DNA from 4 places in the Streptomyces sp. NPDC002446 genome. Region 1 is predicted to be linked to each of the others. Evidence: riboswitches for the same ligand, from Rfam matches in the RefSeq annotation. Region 1 holds a riboswitch; each other region holds the start of a gene.

Region 1 (2,190 bases):
GGCTGCGGCAGACGGGCGAGCAGCGGCAGCAGCGCGGCGCAGCGGCCCGGCTCGTTGGTCTGGGTGGCGCGCTGCATGATCACCGCACGCACCTCGTCCCAGTGCCGGATCGTCCACTCGCGCCAGCGTCCGTAGGCGGCCTCGCCACGCGGGCCCTGCTCCGCGTGCGGGCCGTCGAGATGACGGACGGCGGCGAGCAGGAGGTTCGGCTGCTGCTTGTTGCCGGCGGGCAGCGACCCCGCCAGCAGATCGCAGAACTCCGGGTCCTGGCTGATCCGCGCGCTCAGCTCCTCATGGGCGTCGGAACGTCCCCGCGCCTCCCGCCAGGAGAACTCCCGGTAGCGCTCCGCCACATCCCGCGGGCCCGGGGTGGTACCGCCGTTGACGTGCCGGGCGGTCCCGGCGTTCCCCGCGCTCTCGACGTTGACGACCATGATCCGACGTTACGCTCTCACGCTGCGTAATCGCCGAGCGCCCCTCCGCATAACGACTGACGCACAATCAGCACGAGATCGTTTAGAAGTGTGCGGTCAACTCGCCCGGTTTACGGCCAACGTGGCCGGAAAAGTCCAGGCCATGACTCATGTGCAGCGGTTAAAGGATTCCCGGGAAGGCTTGGAAAACAGCCGCGATCTCTATTACTGTCCGATAACGCAGCGCGGTCGTCCCAGCCGTCGCAAGTGGCGGCACCGCGCGCCGACGCCGAATCCCGCACGCGCTTTTCACGCACCTCCAGCACCTCGAACTGCACCAAGGGAACCGGGGAACCACCACCTTGGGGTGAATCGGACGCCTCCGCCAGAGGGTGCCCGTAGGAGACCTTCCTGCTCCGAACCCGTCAGCTAACCCGGTAGGCGAGAAGGAAGGAAAGGAGAGCGCCCCCGTGGCGTCCAACAGGCCTGCCCCCGAGGCTTCGTCCGCGTACCGACTCGACGACCGAGGTGCCTTCGACGGCCCCGGTGCCGCGGCGGGCACCGCGGATATCGACGGCGACGGCCCGTGGGAGGAGTGGAACCCGACCGAGGAGTCGCTCCGCCCCGTCCGCGGCAAGCACCGGGTGGCCAAGCAGCGCGGCGGCGGACTCGCCCGCAGCGGCACGGTCCTGGGCGTCGGCGTCATCGCGGCGGTGGGCGCGGGCGGTATGGCCACCGCCGAGGACCGCCCGCCGGTCCCGATCTCGATGCCCGACGTCGGCGGTATGGCCGAGGACATCTCCGACAGCCTGCCGGACGCCGAGTCCCTCCCCGGTATCGGCACGCTCATATCCGACTCCGACCCGGGTTCCGCTTCGGCCGCCGATTCCGCCGTAACGGCCTCCGGAGACGACGCCGCGGGCCCCGCCGCCGGTCCGCTCACCCAGGCCACCCAGGCGGGCGCGGGCGGTACGACCACGACCGCCGGCGAGGCGCTGCGCAGCCGCATCCTCCAGCAGGCCGACGCACAGCAGGGCGCCGCCGAGGAGGAGGCCCGCGACGCGGCGCAGGCGGCCGCCGTCAAGGAGGCGGAGACGGAAGCGGCCGCCGCCCAGGAGACGGCCGAGAAGGCCGCGGCCGCCAAGAAGGCGGCGGAGCTGAAGGCCAAGCGCGAGGCCGAGGAGGAGGCCCGCCGGAAGGCGGAGGCCGAGCGCCTCGCCGAGCTGGCGAAGAGCTTCCTCGCCCCGGTCTCCTCCTACACCCTCACCGCCAGCTTCGGCCAGGCCGGCGACCGCTGGGCCGCGGACCACACCGGCCAGGACTTCGCCGCACCGACCGGCACGCCCGTCAAGGCGGTCCACTCCGGCACCATCACCCAGGCCGGCTGGGCAGGTTCGTACGGCTACCGCATCGTGCTCACCCTCGACGACGGCACCGAGATCTGGTTCTGCCACCTCTCCTCGATGGTGAAGACCTCCGGCAAGGTCAGCACCGGCGACGTCATAGGCCGCGTCGGCGCCACCGGCAACGTCACGGGCCCGCACCTCCACCTGGAGGTACGCCCCGGCGGCGGCGACCCGATAGACCCGATGCCGTGGCTGCGCGAGCACGGGGTGAACGTCTGAGGGGTTGCCGGGGGCAGTCCAGGACCCCAGGGGGCCAGAGCCCCTGGGGTCCAGGGGGTCAGGGCTCATGGGCTCAGCGGGACAGGGCTGCTGGGGCTCAGCGGGCCAGGGCCCCTAGGGCCCGACGGGCCAGGGCCGTTGGGAATACTCGC
Region 2 (2,190 bases), on a different contig from region 1:
TCCAGGGCGTTGGCCTCGCGCAGCCGTGCCTGGTACATCGCGTACGCCTCGGCCAGCGTCTTCTCGAAGCCGTCGGCTGCCGTCCCGGCGAAGGTCTCCTCGTCGATGAGCTCGTTCTTGAGGTTGGAGATCTTCGCGCTGAAGGACTTGGGCGGGAAGCGCTTGGGGTCCAGGTCGAGGTCGCGGCAGACCAGGGCCATCAGGCGCTTGGAGTCGGCAGCGTCGTAGATCGAGAAGGAGGAGGTGAAGCCGAGCCTCTTGGATTCGCGGCGCAGGATGCGCACGCAGGCGCTGTGGAAGGTCGAGACCCACATGGCGTTGGCGCGCGGGCCGACCAGTTCCTCGACGCGCTCCTTCATCTCACCGGCGGCCTTGTTGGTGAACGTGATCGCGAGGATCTGGCCGGGGTGGACGTGGCGCTCGGCGAGGAGATGGGCGATGCGGTGGGTGAGCACCCTGGTCTTGCCGGAGCCGGCGCCGGCGACGATCAGCAGCGGGCTGCCCGCATGCACCACGGCGGCTTTCTGCTCGTCGTTGAGCCCTTCCAGCAGCGCCGCGGGGTCGATGGCCGGGCGGGCGGCGCCGTCGCGGTAGTACGCCTCCCTGTGCACGGGCGCGTCGAACTTCCCGTCGAAGAGGTCGGCGGGGATCTCCTCCGGGGCGGGCTCGTGCTCGTCCTCGGGGGGCGGCGGGGGTTCCTCCTCGCCCTTGTGGCCGAGGTCCGCCAGGAAGCTGTCGTCAAAGAGGCTGCTCATCGCCCACCGAGTCTAGGCCGCCGCACTGACAACGCGCCGGGGAGTGGGTGATTGCCCGTCTCGGGGGGAGCGGGGACTGCCTCGCAGGGCGGCGGGCGGGGGCGGGAACGGCCCTCTCTGGTCCTCTCCGGTCCGGAGAGGGCCGGTCCGGTTCCGCTCTGGCCCTCTCCGCTCCGGTCCACTCCGGCCCGCTCGTCCACTCCGGCCCCACCCCGTTCGGCGCGCCTACCCGAAACAGACATCTGCCGCAACACTCCCCGCGCCGCATTCAGGTCACGAAAAGGTTTCGGGCATATCGAACATCAGCCTTCACAGAAGCCACACGAGTTGGCTAACGTCCTCGCTCAGGCAGCCCGCAACCCCGCGGTCGACAGCGTCCGCACGGGCAGCCCGCGCCGAGTCCGGCCCTGCCGCCAGGCACCCGGAGCCGGGGACCCACCAGCACCACCGGGGTGAATCGATCCTGCGCCCGTCACCGACGGACGCGCGGACCGTAGGGCAAGCCTTCCGTCTGCGACACCGCCCGAACCCGACAGCTAACCCGGTAGGCGGTCCACGGAAGGAGTTGCCGGCCTTGGCGTCCCATCGCAAGCCGCGCACCAGCGTTCTCATCTCGCCCGGGAGCCGGCGTACGGCGGCCGGGCTCACCACCGCCGCACTCGCCTCGGTCACCCTGCTCTCGCAGTCCGCCGACGCGGCCCCCAGAGCGCCCAGGCCCACCATCGAAGAGGTCAAGCAGAAGGTCGACGGCCTCTACCGCCAGGCCGAGGTGGCCACCCAGAAGTACAACGCCGCCAAGGAGCGCGCCGACCGCCAGAGCGCCACCGTCAACGATCTGCTCGACGCCGCCGCCAAGCGCGCGCAGAAGATGAACGACTCCCGGCGCGAACTGGGCACCTTCGCCTCGGCGCAGTACCGCACGGGCGGTATGAACCCGACGGCGCAGCTGATGCTCGCCGAGGATCCGCAGCAGTTCTTCGACCGCAGCCACCTGATGGAGCGGCTGACCAGTCGGCAGAAGCAGGCGGTCACCGACTATCAGGAGCAGGCGGCGGCAGCGGCGCACCAGCGGGCCGAGGCGAGCCGCAGTCTGGAGCGGCTGCAGAAGTCGCAGGCCTCCCTGAAGGAGTCGAAGGCGTCGGTCCAGGGGAAGCTGGCCGAGGCCCGGCAGCTGCTGTCGCGGCTGACCGCCCAGGAGAAGGCGCGGCTGGCGGAGCTGGAGCGCCGGCGGGAGGCGGAGGCCCAGCGCAAGGCCGAGGAGGAGGCGCGCAAGCAGCGGGAGCGGGAGCGTCAGCGGCAGGAGGACGGTGGCGGCTCGGCCGGTGGTGAGACCGGCGGCGAGACCGGTGGTGGCACCAGCGACGGCGGCTCCACCGGGGACTCGTACGCCGCGAAGGCCGAGAAGGCCCTTGCGTTCGCCCGCGCGCAGATGGGA
Region 3 (2,190 bases), on a different contig from region 1:
GCCACCACCGGCGCACTGCTCACCGCCCTGGGCGGCATCCTGCTCGTCGAGCTGCTGGCCGCCTGAGGGGGGCTCCGTCCGCGCGTGGCCGGGCACGGTCCCTGTGCGCCGGCCGGAGCTCAGCCGCGCCCGCCGTGCGGCACCATCAGGACCTCGGCGCCCACCGGCACGAACCCGGCGGCGAGCACCCCGCGCACGCTGCGCGCATTGCCGGGGGCGACCTGCGCCCACAGCAGCTCGCCCGCCGGAAGCAGATGCCGGGCGGCGTACGCCAGCCTGCCGCCGAGACCGCGCCCCTGGCCGCTGCCGTCCACCTCGACGGCCAGCTCCCAGCGGCCCGCCACCCCGCGGCCGATGACCAGCGTCCCGCCGTCGGTGGTCGTCCAGGCCCGTATGTCGTCGCGGTGGCGCAGGGCGCGGGTGATGCGCGGGTGGCTCCGGTCCGTCGTCTCCACCAGCTCCAACGGCGGCGGGCCGGGCAGCGCCTCGGCGACCGTCGTCATGTCGATGTTGTTGGCCTCGCGGCCCACCCGCTCGCCCAGAGCGGTCAGGAACGGCGGGCTGAGCGGCCCGGCGAGATCACCGGGGGCTATCCGGTCGTGCACCCAGGAGGGCTCCACATCCGCGAACACCACGGCATGGCAGGTGAAGGACACCACCCCGGTGTCCCGCGGGGAGGGCGGGGGCAGCACCGTCACCGACCCGTCCGCGGGCGGGAAGCTGCCGCGGGCGGCGGCCGTCAGCACCTTGCTCAGTTGCGAAGTCACACCGTCAAATTACCGGCGACCACTGACAATTGACCGAGCGTGAGGTGAAACCGCAGGTCAGCCCACTCGTCCATACCAGACCGTGGGGCTCCAGATCCTCGCCAGCCGCACCACGTCGCCGGTCTTGGGCGCATGCCAGATCCGGCCGTGGCCCGCGTAGATGCCGACGTGGTAAATGCCGCGGGCCGAGTGGAAGAAGACCAGGTCACCGCGTCTTCGGGAGGTGGCGGGGATGTGCTGGGTGTGGCCGTACTGCGCGGCGGCGCTGCGTGGCAGGAGCCGGCCGGCGAGCTTGAACGAGTACAGCGTCAGCCCCGAGCAGTCGAACCGGTACGGCCCTTCGGCGCCGTACTCGTACGGCGAGCCCCGCTTGGAGGCCGCGACCTGCACCGCCTGGGCGGCGACGGACGCGGCCCCGGCGTCCGTCGCCGCCCCGGGGGCAAGCGTGGTCCCGCCGAGCGTGGCCAGTGTCAGAGCGGAGACGGTGCCGGCGCGCACCAGCAGATTCGGCCTATGCGTGCGCACGGTCATGCGCAAACCCTTCGTCAGCCGCCTGCGAAGGAAGACCTGTCGGGTTCGGGCAGGCGAAGATGCCCTGCCGTGCGTACGGCTTCACCCCAAGGGGTCCGTGGGCCGTGAAGGCCCGGACCCCGTCGTGCTCGGGTCCTCCGCTCCCGCCGGTCCACACCGTCGACCGGACATCCGGCACGGCGGCGGGATTAGGCGCCCGTGCGGACCGCCCCGTCGCTGTGGCGGGGTCTTGTCGTCCAAGGGATCGTCACGCACCGGACCCCCGAATTCCGAGCTGAAATCGACATGTGTGATATGGGTCACGTTTGCGCTGAATGGTTAGATTTGTTCCTTCGGGTGGCGGGGTGCGGAGTGTCGCGGTCCCGGGACCTGGGGCGAAACATCGAGGGCCGCAGGAATCCGCTCCGTCCGCGCAATTCGTCGCCTCCCGGCAAGGGGCCCGGACGCTACGCCGTCCGGGCGGCCCCGGCGCTGCGCGTGTCGGGTCACCCGTCCTCGGACGGCGGCACGGTCACCAGCCCGGCCCGGCGCTCGCCGTCCAGCACCCGCAGCGCGCGGGCCAGCGTGTCGCGATGGAACTCGCTCTCGCCCCGGTTGTGCATCAGCGTCAAGGCGTCCCGCAGTTCGGCGGCCTTGCCGACGAGCGCCTGGGCGGCGCGTAGACCGCTGTAGGTGTGGCCGCCGCGGGCCGGATTGATGCGGCCCAGCAGGTCGAGCACCTCCAGGTAACGGTCGATCAGTTCGCCCTCGGCGCGGGTCAGGGCGGGCAGCGGCGGCGGTTCGGGCGGCAGCATCCGGCTCACCCCGTAGCGGGCTGGCGGGCCGACCGCTTGCGGTTGCGGGTGAGCCCGTCGATCAGGCCGTACTCCTGGGCGGCGCGGGCGTCGAAGAT
Region 4 (2,190 bases), on a different contig from region 1:
GGACGGCTTTTCCGACGGACTCCGGTTATTCATGGATATTTTTTGGCCAGCGGACGTGTCCGCTGGCCGGGCGATGCGACAGGTCAGGCGACGCGGAGGGGCCGGTGGTCGGTCAGACGTTGACGCCGTGCGAGCGCAGATACGCGATCGGGTCGATGTCCGAGCCGTAGTCGGGGGTGGTGCGGGCCTCGAAGTGCAGGTGCGGGCCGGTGACGTTGCCGGTGGCACCGGAGAGGCCGAGCTGCCGGCCCGGGGTGACGGTCTCGCCGACCGAGACGGAGAGCGACGACAGGTGGCCGTACTGGGTGTACGTACCGTCGTTCATCTTGACCACGACGTTGTTGCCGTACGCGCCGCCCCAGCCGGCCTCGACCACGGTGCCCGCGCCGACGGCGTGGACGGGGGTCCCGGAGGCGGCGTGGAAGTCGATGCCGGTGTGGCTGCCCGAGGACCACAGGCCGCTGGAGGCCTTGTAGGCGGTGGACACGTAGGAGTCGCCCAGCGGGGCGACGAAGGCGTTGAGGCGCTTGCGCTCGGCCTCGCGGGCGGCGCGCTCCTTGGCCTCGCGCTCGGCCTTGGCCTTCTTCCTGGCCGCCTCGGCGCGCCGCTTGGCCTCCTCGGCCTGCTTCTTGGCGACGGCCTCGGCCTCCGCCTTCGCGGCGGCGATCTCGGCGGCGGCCTGCTGGGCGTCGGCCTGGGCCTCAATGCGGCTGGCGAGCTCGTCACCGAGGACGACGGCCTGCTGCAGCCCGGTGTCCTGGGTACGTGCCTCATCGGTGGCGGCCAGCGCCGGCGAGGCCACGGAGGCGACCACACCGGAGGCCGCGAGGGTGGCTATGCCCGCGATGTTGCGGGTCGAGCGGGCGGTGCGGCTCGCACGACGGTGCTTCCCGGTGGCACGTATGAACGCCATGTGCTGGCTTGTCCTTTCCTTCCTTCTCGCCTACCGGGTTAGCTGACGGGTTCGGAGCAGGAAGGTCTCCTACGGGCTCCTCCGGAGAGGCGCCCGATTCACCCCAGGGGACATGTGGGTCCCCGGCTCCCCTGGCTCGCGCCGTACGGGGACTCGGCGATGACTGTCCGGTGCCACTGTTGTGGCGGAGTTGTGACGAACAGCCGGGCCGACGCTAATCGGGGCAACTTTCGATCGGCAAACGGAACCGCTTTTTTGTGCGGGATGCCACAAGAACCGACCCAACCAGCCATCACAAACCGGACATACGGCGGCTCCCGTGGCGAGTGAACGCCACGGGAGCCGCCGGTCGTACCTGATCTGCCGTCATACGGCGCAACTAGCCGCTGACGACCGTCACCTCGCCCAGGCCCAGCGCCTTCACGGGCTCGGCGATCTGCGCCGCGTCACCCACCAGGACCGTCACCAGCCGGTCCACGGGGAAGGCGTTGACCGCCGCCGCGGTCGCCTCGACCGTGCCGGTCTCCGCGAGCCGGGCGTACAACTGCGCCTGGAAGTCGTCCGGGAGCTGCTGCTCCACCTGGTCGGCCAGCGTGCCGGCGACGGCCGCGGCGGTCTCGTACTTCAGCGGCGCGACCCCGACGAGGTTCTGTACGGCGACATCCCGCTCGTCGTCCGTCAGCCCCTCTGCCGCGAGGGTCCGCAGCACCTTCCACAGGTCCTCCAGCGCCGGGACGGTGGAGGCGGTGTCCACCGAGCCGCTGATGGCAAGCAGCGCGGCGCCCGTGGCCCCCTCTGGGGACGCGGGGGAGGTGGAGCGCAGTACCTGGCCGAAGGCGCGCACCCCGTAGGTGTAGCCCTTCTCCTCCCGCAGCACACGGTCCAGACGGGAGGTGAGGGTGCCGCCCAGGCAGTACGTGCCGAGGACCTGCGCCGGCCACACCCGGTCCTGCCGGTCGGCGCCGATCCGGCCGATGAGCAGCTGCGTCTGCACGGCACCGGGACGGTCGACGATCACCACGCGGCCGGTGTCGTCGGCGACGATCGGCGAGGCCTTCAGCGGCTCGGCCGTCGAGCCGCTCCAGGCACCGAGGGTGTCGGCGAGCGCCGCGTCCAGGTCGACGCCGGTGAAGTCACCGACGATGACGGCGGTGGCCGTGGCGGGCCGCACATGGGCGTCGTAGAAGGCGCGGACGGCCGCGGCGTCGATCCGCGCCACGGTCTCCTCGGTGCCCTGGCGGGGCCGCGACATGCGCGCGGTGGCCGGGAACAGCTCC

What was found. A riboswitch is a leader RNA that binds a small molecule or an ion and turns the genes downstream of it on or off. The one in region 1 is predicted to bind cyclic di-AMP.
Region 2: it holds a riboswitch for cyclic di-AMP, as region 1 does, so the genes downstream of both, ACWD6P_RS25400 (NlpC/P60 family protein) here and ACWD6P_RS30445 (M23 family metallopeptidase) in region 1, are expected to answer to the same signal.
Region 3: it holds a riboswitch for cyclic di-AMP, as region 1 does, so the genes downstream of both, ACWD6P_RS35615 (C40 family peptidase) here and ACWD6P_RS30445 (M23 family metallopeptidase) in region 1, are expected to answer to the same signal.
Region 4: it holds a riboswitch for cyclic di-AMP, as region 1 does, so the genes downstream of both, ACWD6P_RS30615 (M23 family metallopeptidase) here and ACWD6P_RS30445 (M23 family metallopeptidase) in region 1, are expected to answer to the same signal.

Annotation. Positions count from the first base shown of each region.
Region 1 covers NZ_JBSFYC010000073.1:24,324-26,513, reverse strand. Annotated here, with positions in the region: gene ACWD6P_RS30450 (DUF2332 family protein) at 1-434, opposite strand, end outside; cyclic di-AMP (ydaO/yuaA leader) riboswitch at 727-872, shown strand; gene ACWD6P_RS30445 (M23 family metallopeptidase) at 884-2,038, shown strand.
Region 2 covers NZ_JBSFYC010000050.1:52,857-55,046, reverse strand. Annotated here, with positions in the region: gene pcrA (DNA helicase PcrA) at 1-755, opposite strand, end outside; cyclic di-AMP (ydaO/yuaA leader) riboswitch at 1,139-1,322, shown strand; gene ACWD6P_RS25400 (NlpC/P60 family protein) at 1,330-2,190, shown strand, end outside.
Region 3 covers NZ_JBSFYC010000121.1:5,333-7,522, reverse strand. Annotated here, with positions in the region: gene ACWD6P_RS35625 (LysE family translocator) at 1-66, shown strand, start outside; gene ACWD6P_RS35620 (GNAT family N-acetyltransferase) at 120-767, opposite strand; gene ACWD6P_RS35615 (C40 family peptidase) at 825-1,298, opposite strand; cyclic di-AMP (ydaO/yuaA leader) riboswitch at 1,303-1,490, opposite strand; gene ACWD6P_RS35610 (hypothetical protein) at 1,784-2,092, opposite strand; gene ACWD6P_RS35605 (ATP-dependent Clp protease proteolytic subunit) at 2,098-2,190, opposite strand, start outside.
Region 4 covers NZ_JBSFYC010000074.1:21,783-23,972, forward strand. Annotated here, with positions in the region: gene ACWD6P_RS30615 (M23 family metallopeptidase) at 113-913, opposite strand; cyclic di-AMP (ydaO/yuaA leader) riboswitch at 927-1,082, opposite strand; gene ACWD6P_RS30620 (M16 family metallopeptidase) at 1,293-2,190, opposite strand, start outside.